DNA from 2 places in the Tindallia texcoconensis genome. Region 2 is predicted to be linked to the other one. Evidence: riboswitches for the same ligand, from Rfam matches in the RefSeq annotation. Region 2 holds a riboswitch; the other holds the start of a gene.

Region 1 (4,370 bases), 440 kb from region 2:
AGTCCAGCTGGCGGCACCAGAGCAGGAAATGGTGGCTCAACTGGAAAAGACCCTTGTGTACTCAGAAAAAGACCCTAGAAATGCCACCTATGAAGCGATAGCAGCAGATGCTTGGAAGCGGTTGTTGCAACCGTCTCTGGAGAGGGAAATTCGTTCGGAACTAACAGAAAGGGCAGAAACCGCTGCCATCCAGTTGTTTGGGAAAAACTTAAGTGGTTTGCTGATGCAGCCTCCAGTGACAGGTCAGCCAGTATTAGGGATCGATCCTGCTTATCGAACAGGCTGTAAGTTGGCTGTAGTGGATGAAACCGGAAAACTCTTGGATTGGGCTACGATTTTTCCAGTGCCACCTCAAAATGAATTTGTTAAATCTGCAGAAATAATCAAGGGATTTGTTGAAGCCTATGGTGTAACAGCAGTAGCCATCGGAAATGGGACTGGCTCTAGGGAGACGGAGCAGTTTATCGCCTCTCTCATTCCATCCTTTTCCCACAAAGTAGCCTATGTGATTGTCAGTGAAGCTGGTGCCTCTGTATACTCGGCTTCTAAGCTAGCCACCAAGGAATTTCCTGATTTAGATGTATCCATTAGAGGAGCTGTTTCCATTGGGAGAAGATTACAGGATCCATTGGCAGAATTGGTGAAAATAGAGCCTAAAGCCATAGGCGTAGGTCAGTATCAGCATGATGTAAATCAAAAACAGTTGGGCCAGCGACTTTCTGGCGTAGTGGAAGATTGTGTGAATCGAGTAGGGGTAGATGTAAATACGGCTTCACCTTCCTTGTTGCAATACGTAGCAGGGATTAGTAAGGCGGTGGCAGACAATATAGTCGCCTATCGGAATGAAATAGGCTCTTTTCAAGAGCGGAAGCAGTTGCTGAAAGTGCCACGGTTGGGGCCAGCGGCATACCAGCAATGTGCTGGTTTTATGCGGATTCGTCAAGGGAAAAACCCCATAGAACAGACTGGTGTTCATCCAGAATCCTATAAGACGGCAAAAGCTTTGTTGGATAAATGTGATCTTTCTCTAAAGGATCTTCAGGGGGACGCCACTATCAAATTAGAAGAAAAACTTTCTGGGCTTCGTCTTGATCCTTTGGCAGAAGAGTTGGAAGTGGGCCTGCCTACCTTGCAAGATATGGTAGCAGAGTTGAAAAAGCCAGGTCGGGATCCTAGAGAAGCCTTACCAAAGCCGATTTTTAGGACTGATGTAATGAAAATGGAAGATTTGGAGCCAGAGATGGAATTAACGGCAACGGTGCGGAATGTCATTGACTTTGGGGCTTTTGTAGATATTGGTGTAAAGCAAGATGGACTGGTGCATATTTCTCAGCTTCGAAATGGGTTTGTGAAACATCCCTTGGATGTGGTATCTGTGGGAGATGTAGTTCGGGTGAAGGTACTAAGTGTGGATGTGAAAAAGCAGCGTATTGCCTTGACGATGAAAGGGGTTTCTCAGGATTAATCCTTGTCAATTCCTTAGGGATCTCGTATAATAAAAGTATAATCTTCAGGGCAGGGTGAAATTCCCGACCGGCGGTGACAGTCCGCGAATCGGCTTTAATCGATTGATCCGGTGTAAATCCGGAACCGACAGTACAGTCTGGATGGGAGAAGATGGCATTGATGTGACAGTCAAACCAGACGCCTGAAGAAATCCAGGCGTCTTTTTTTATCTTTTGATTGTCAGTTCAAGTACTCTTTAGAGTACTTGAAGGTAATAATGATCAATTATATTGATGGGTTAAGTGAACTTAATTATCAATTATCAATTATATTTATGGGGGTTCTTATGGATAAAACGATTGAAATTCTCGGAAGTGGAAAAAGAAAGACAAGGTATAAATTAAGTACCCAGCATTTAACTCGGATAGCTGTGTTGTCGGTAATTGCCTATGTGTTGATGTTTTTAGAGTTTGGATTACCTGTTTTTCCTGGATTTTTGATGCTGGACTTCAGCGATCTGCCAGCCCTTATTGGTGCGTTTGCCATGGGGCCTATGGCTGGGGTATTGATTCAGCTTGTAAAATCCGCATTGCATTTTATTACCAAAAGCTGGTCTGGAGGGGTAGGAGAACTGGCAAACTTTATTGTAGGGGTGTTTTACGTGGTACCAGCAGCCCTGGTCTACCATTATAAAAAAGACAGAAAACATGCTATTATGGGAGTAGCCCTAGGGACGGTTATTATGACGGTTTTAGGTGCTGTGGCAAACTATTTTGTCCTGATCCCTATGTATTCCCAGTTCATGCCCATAGAAGCTATTATTCAGATGGGAAATGTGGTTAATAGTCGGATTGTGGATGTAAGAACCTTAGTTATTTATGGCGTAATGCCTTTTAATATATTTAAGGGGACCATGATTGCTGTCTTAACCTTATTATTGTATAAAAAACTATCTCCATTGCTAAAGCCTTAGATGCCTAGGACTTATGGGATGTGGAATAGAAAGTATTCTGATAAAAGAAAGGACGAAAATCCTTTGAAGAGATGGATTGAAGTAAACAACCAAGAAGAAACACAGGACCTGGCTCATCAACTGGCTTCTTGTCTGGAAGCTGGGGATATTCTTTGTCTCACTGGTGATTTGGGAGCAGGAAAAACTACCTTTACAAAAGCCCTAGGAGTAGGATTAGGCGTGGAAGATGATATTACCAGTCCTACCTTTACATTGATTCAAGAATATCAAGGAAGGATGCCGGTTTATCATTTTGACGTATATCGGATAAAGCATGCTGGAGAATTTAATGATCTGGGAGCCGAGGAATATTTTGATGGACATGGGATTTGTGTGATCGAATGGGCGGATCTGGTGAAGGACTATTTGCCAGAAACAAAATTATGGATTGATATTCGTTGGGTGGATGTGGAAAAAAGAAGGATTTGTTTCGACCCACAGGGTGGATTTGACCATAAAAAGATAAAGGAGCTGGCAACCCTATGAGATGTTTAGCCTTGGAAAGTAGTTCTATTGTAGCTGGGGCCGCTCTGATGGAAGAAGATCGAGTGGTGGGGGAAATCCGCACTCATTATAAAAAAAATCACTCTGAAAGACTGCTGCCCATGGTGGATCAGCTTTTAACCTCCTGCCAATGTACCCTTCGGGAGGTTGATTTTTTTGCAGCCAATATAGGACCAGGTTCTTTTACAGGGATCCGAATAGGAGTCAGCACGGTGAAAGGGTTGGCCCAAGCTCTCCAGAAGCCTGTGGTGGCTGTGGATAGCTTAGAATCTTTGGCGGTGCAAACACCTTACTTTTCAGGTTGGTGCGCACCCATGATTGATGCACAAAAAAACTTAATATATACGGCCGCTTATTCTTTTGAGGATGGAAAAAAGAGTATTCAGCAGGCACCGGATGTGTTTCATCTTTTGGAATGGCTAGAAATGTTGAAAAAAACAGGAATATCCGTACTTTTTTCAGGTGATGCAGCTGCCATGCATCGTTCACGAATTGTTGAAATTTTAGGGGCACAAGCTCATTTCACCACAGCCTTGCATCGAATGCCTACGGCAGCGGCTGTGGCCCAGTGTGCCATGGAAAAAGCCATGCTTAAGGAGCTGATATCTCCCAAAGAAATGATTCCTCTGTATCTTCGAACCTCTCAAGCGGAACGGGCCTGGAGGCAAAAACAGATAGAAGAGAAAGGGTTTGATTCATGAAAGCAACGGAAGTAGTGGTTCGGCATATGACCTTTGAAGATATCCCTGGGGTTATTGATATTGAAGTGCTGTGTTTTCCGATCCCTTGGACACACCATGCGTTTCGTATGGAAATGCGCAACAAACTGGCGGTATATCAGGTAGCAGTCATAGACAAAAAAATAGTGGCTTATGGCGGCATGTGGCTCATTATGGAAGAAGCGCATATTACCAATATAGCCGTACACCCTCAATACCAGAGCCGAGGAATTGGAAAGAAAATTGTGGAGGCGCTGGTACAGGAAGCGGACCAAAGAAGGATTCAAAGGATGACCCTAGAAGTACGTAAGAGTAACGAAGTGGCCATCCAGCTGTATAAAACCATGGGCTTTTTAGTGTCTGGCATACGACCTGGGTATTACCATGATAATGGAGAAGATGCTATTATTATGTGGAAAGAGGTAAAAGAAACAGACTTTTTGCCTCTACGTCCGTAAAGAATAGTAAGAGTGAAGTTGAGGTGTGTCCCTGTGGCGTTATCGGATGAGCAGTTGGTAAAAAAAATCATACAGGGTGAAACATATTTCTTTGAAGAGGTGGTGACCCGGTATCGAAAACAAGTGTTTTCGATTTGTTACCGAATGGTGCGACAGCGAGAAGAGGCAGAGGATTTGGCTCAAGAAGTGTTTGTGAAAACCTACCGATCCTTAAAGCAATACAATCCAGAC
Region 2 (4,370 bases):
AAAAGGACTAGAGAAGAATAAGGATTTGAAAGGATGTTAATGATGGAAAAGAAGCTCATTCAAAAAGCAATGGAAGTGCGGGAAAAAGCCTACGTTCCATACTCTTCCTTTAAAGTGGGAGCAGCTCTGCTAGGGGGGTCTGGTGCTATTTACACAGGGTGCAATGTGGAATGTGCCTCTTTGGGAGGGACAAACTGTGCAGAAAGAACCGCATTGTTTAAAGCCATTTCCGAAGGCGAGACTAGTTTTCAGGCGATTGCCGTGACTGGAGATCCAGATCAATACACATATCCCTGCGGTATTTGCCGACAGGTGTTGGTAGAGTTTGGAAAGGACCTTAAGGTCATTGTGGCGAAATCCGAGACAGATTATCGAGTGCATGGACTGGACGCACTATTGCCACATTCATTTACACCAGAAGATCTAGAAAAGCCAAAAAAACAGGAGGATAAACATGACCTTTAAATCAGGATTTGTTGCTGTAGTTGGAAGACCTAATGTTGGAAAATCAACATTGATGAATCGTTTGGTAGGAGAAAAAGTTGCGATTATGTCCTCAAAACCCCAAACGACTCGAAATACAATTAGAGGAATCTTGACCAGCGAAACCAGTCAAATGATCCTTGTAGATACACCGGGACTTCATAAGCCGTCATCAAAGCTAGGGGACTTTATGGTGCAAAGTGCCTTAAACACCTTACAAGATGTAGATGTGATTCTTTACTTAGTAGAGTCGGAAAATAGAATAGGGCCAGGAGACCGGTATATAATGGAACAATTGGAAAAAGTCAGTACTCCCATTGTGTTGGCGATTAATAAAATGGACTTATCAAATGCGGAACAGCTTGAGGTGTGCTTTGATAATTATGAAAAGACCGACCTTTTTCAACGAATTTTGCCAGTTTCAGCCACCCTTGGAGAAAACATGAGCCAATTATTAAAAACCCTAGAATCCTTTTTGCCTGAAGGTCCTCGCTACTTTCCAGAAGAAGAATATACGGATCAGCCAGAAAGGGTGATGGTGGAAGAGTTAATAAGGGAAAAAGTATTGCAATACTTGGAGCAGGAAATACCACATGGAGTAGCCGTAACGACAGAAAAAATGACCTATCGTCCAGAAAAAAACCTAACAGAGATACAAGCAGCCATCTTTTGTGAGAAAAAATCACATAAAGGAATTATTATTGGCAAAAACGGAAGAAAACTAAAGGGGATCGGTAAAGCCGCACGCATGGATATCCAGAACCTTTTGGGGCATCAAGTACATTTAGAACTTTGGGTGAAAGTTAAAGAAGGCTGGAGAGATCAGGAAACAACCCTAAAAGATCTGGGATACAAAGAATAAAGGTGAAAATCAATGCTGATCAATACAGAAGCCTTTGTGCTTAAAAGCCAAAAATATCGGGAATCCGATAGTTTATTGACTTTATACAGTCGCCAATATGGAAAATTAAGTGCAGTGGCGAAAGGATCTAGAAAACCAAAAAGCAAGATGCTGGCTGGAGTACAGCCTTTTTCTCATGGGGAATACGTCCTTTATAAGGGAAGGAACATGTATACAGTCAATCAAGCGGAAGTAAAACATGGGTTTTATGCCTTGCGAGAGGATTACGAGCGCTTGGCATATGCTTCTTATATAGTGGAATTGGTTTTATCTGAAGCCATAGAAGGACAAGGAAATACCACTATTTTTTCTCTGCTTGGAAATACGTTGACGCTTCTCTGCCGTGAAGGCACCATACAGACATCTTTGATACGGGCTTTTGAGATAAAATTTATGGCGAATGCCGGTTATCAGCCTAATTTAATGGGTTGCACATCTTGCGGCACTGAGGAACTGAAAGATCCTCTTTTTTTTAGTCACTCCCAAGGAGGTGTTGTGTGCCATGCTTGTCAAGATAAATCCAAAGATAGGATACGGGTATCGAAAAACTTGATGACATTAGCACAGAGCTTTCTGATGAGCGACCTAAGAGCAGCAGCAAAGATAAAGGTTTCTCCTTCTTTGGACAAGCAATTGCACCAATTGATGGGTGGATATATTCAATGCCATTTTGGATACTTTGCTTCTAAAAGCTTGCGGTTGATAGAGACTTAATAGGATTTATTAGTTGATTGGACGTTGACATTTCTGAGAGATTTGGTAGAATGTAGAAAATGAATAACTTCAGGGACAGGTGAAATTCCTTACCGGCGGTAAAGCCCGCGAGCCACTATGGTTGATCTGGTGAAATTCCAGAGCCGACAGTTAAAGTCTGGATGGAAGAAGTGTACTTGGTGTACAATGTAATACGTTGTGGAAACAAGTTCCTGAACTTATTTTAGTTCAGGAATTTTTTGTATTATTCTTTAAAATCTGACGTGAGGAGATGGTTGGATTGCATACGGTATGGATGAAAGAAGCCCTTAAAATAGCCGAAAAAGGATGGGGGCATACAAACCCAAATCCGTTGGTAGGAGCTGTTGTCGTAAAAGAGGGAGCACGAATTGCAACAGGAACCCACGAGATCTATGGAGGTCCCCATGCAGAGGTGAATGCCTTGGAAAAAGCAGGAGACTTAGCAAAGGGGAGCGATTTATATGTAACCTTGGAACCTTGCAGTCACTATGGAAAAACGCCTCCCTGTGTTGATGCCATTATTAAAGCTGGTATTCGTAGAACCATTATTGCCATACAGGATCCTAATGAAAAGGTATCTGGTAGAGGTGAAGCAAAGCTTCGTGCTGCAGGTATTGAAGTGATCAGCGGAGTGATGGAAGAAGAAGCCATGAAGCAAAATGAAATATTTATCCACTATATTACCCGAAAAACACCTTTTGTGATAGCGAAAGTAGCTATGAGTATAGATGGGAAAATCGCTGCTAATAGTGGTCATTCCCAGTGGATTACCGGAGAAAAAGCTCGTGAACATGCTCATTGGATTCGGCAGCGAATTTCTTCCATTCTAGTAGGGGTAAACACTGTCATTAAGGATGATCCTATGCTGACGGTTCGTTTAAATCTTGAAAAAACAGAAAACCCTATGCGGATTATCTTGGATAGCAAAGGCAGGATTCCATTGAAGTCTAAGATAGTATCTTCGGCAACCAACATACCAACACTGGTTGCCACTACTCATAGAATGTCCTGTGAAAAAGAAAAAAGATTAAAAGAATCAGGGGTTATGGTATGTCGATTACCAGAAAAAAATACCCAGGTGGATATCAGAGCTTTGATTGGGTATCTTGCAGACAAAGAGATAGATAGCCTAATGATAGAAGGTGGTGGGGAGGTGCTGGCCTCTTTTATGCAGGAGAAACTAGTGCATAAGTTGCTGTGGTACATAGCCCCTAAGATCATTGGTGGATCTAAAGCACCTGGCCCAGTGGGTGGATCAGGAATCCTTCATATGGATCAGTCGCTGCCCGTATTAGCCATGGAAAGTAAGAAGCTTGGGGAGGATTGGTTAATGACTGGATATATGAAAGAGGTGAGCGAATGTTTACAGGAATCATCGAGGAAATAGGAAAAGTGAAGGAGGTTGTTTATCGGGACGGGAGTATGAAACTTTGTATCCAATGCCAGAAAGTCCTGAGGGATGTAGTAGTAGGGGATAGCATTGCAGTTAACGGGATTTGCCTGACGGTTACCACCTTTACCTCCATGGATATGGAGGCAGATGTAATGCCAGAAACCCTGAGAACCACCAGTTTAGCAGAGGCAAAACCAGGGAAGCCAGTGAACCTAGAAAGAGCGTTGCCAGTTAATGGAAGATTGGGTGGGCATATTGTATCTGGGCATATTGATGGTACAGGAAAGATCCAAAGAAAATACAGGGAAGGTAATGCCCTATGGCTTGCCATTCAAACACAGGCAGAAATAATGAAATACATTCTTCACAAAGGATCCATTGCAATTGATGGTACCAGCTTGACAGTGGCTAAAATGGAAGAAGACTCTTTTTCAGTTTCTTTAATTCCGCACACGGCAGAGATGACCATTTTGTCCCATAAAGAAATAGGATCCGTCGTTAACTTAGAATGTGATATTCTTGGGAAATATATCGAAAAGTTTATGCAGCCTCAGGAAAAAAATAAATCAGGAATTACCATGGATACCTTAAAAAAATATGGTTTTTAGAAAGGTGAGTAAATATGAAATTCGATACAATAGAAAAAGCCTTGGAAGAAATTAGAAACGGAAAAATGATTATTGTAGTAGACGATGAGGATCGTGAAAATGAAGGAGATCTCCTAATGGCAGCTCAGTTTGCGACACCAGAAGCCATTAATTTTATGGCAAGGTTTGGTAGGGGACTCATCTGTTGTCCGTTAAAAGAAGAGAAAGCACATCATTTAGAACTAAATCCAATGACAATGAAGAATACAGA

Evidence for each region. A riboswitch is a leader RNA that binds a small molecule or an ion and turns the genes downstream of it on or off. The one in region 2 is predicted to bind FMN.
Region 1: linked by a shared signal. The riboswitch ahead of ACZ47N_RS04465 (ECF transporter S component) and the one ahead of ribD (bifunctional diaminohydroxyphosphoribosylaminopyrimidine deaminase/5-amino-6-(5-phosphoribosylamino)uracil reductase RibD) in region 2 are both predicted to bind FMN.

Annotation. Positions count from the first base shown of each region.
Region 1 covers NZ_AP042431.1:944,774-949,143, reverse strand. Annotated here, with positions in the region: gene ACZ47N_RS04470 (Tex family protein) at 1-1,465, shown strand, start outside; FMN riboswitch at 1,503-1,623, shown strand; gene ACZ47N_RS04465 (ECF transporter S component) at 1,724-2,419, shown strand; gene tsaE (tRNA (adenosine(37)-N6)-threonylcarbamoyltransferase complex ATPase subunit type 1 TsaE) at 2,483-2,944, shown strand; gene tsaB (tRNA (adenosine(37)-N6)-threonylcarbamoyltransferase complex dimerization subunit type 1 TsaB) at 2,941-3,663, shown strand; gene rimI (ribosomal protein S18-alanine N-acetyltransferase) at 3,660-4,139, shown strand; gene ACZ47N_RS04445 (RNA polymerase sigma factor) at 4,173-4,370, shown strand, end outside.
Region 2 covers NZ_AP042431.1:503,335-507,704, reverse strand. Annotated here, with positions in the region: gene ACZ47N_RS02425 (DUF3048 domain-containing protein) at 1-11, shown strand, start outside; gene ACZ47N_RS02420 (cytidine deaminase) at 40-465, shown strand; gene era (GTPase Era) at 455-1,345, shown strand; gene recO (DNA repair protein RecO) at 1,358-2,098, shown strand; FMN riboswitch at 2,160-2,275, shown strand; gene ribD (bifunctional diaminohydroxyphosphoribosylaminopyrimidine deaminase/5-amino-6-(5-phosphoribosylamino)uracil reductase RibD) at 2,379-3,506, shown strand; gene ribE (riboflavin synthase) at 3,479-4,120, shown strand; gene ACZ47N_RS02395 (bifunctional 3,4-dihydroxy-2-butanone-4-phosphate synthase/GTP cyclohydrolase II) at 4,135-4,370, shown strand, end outside.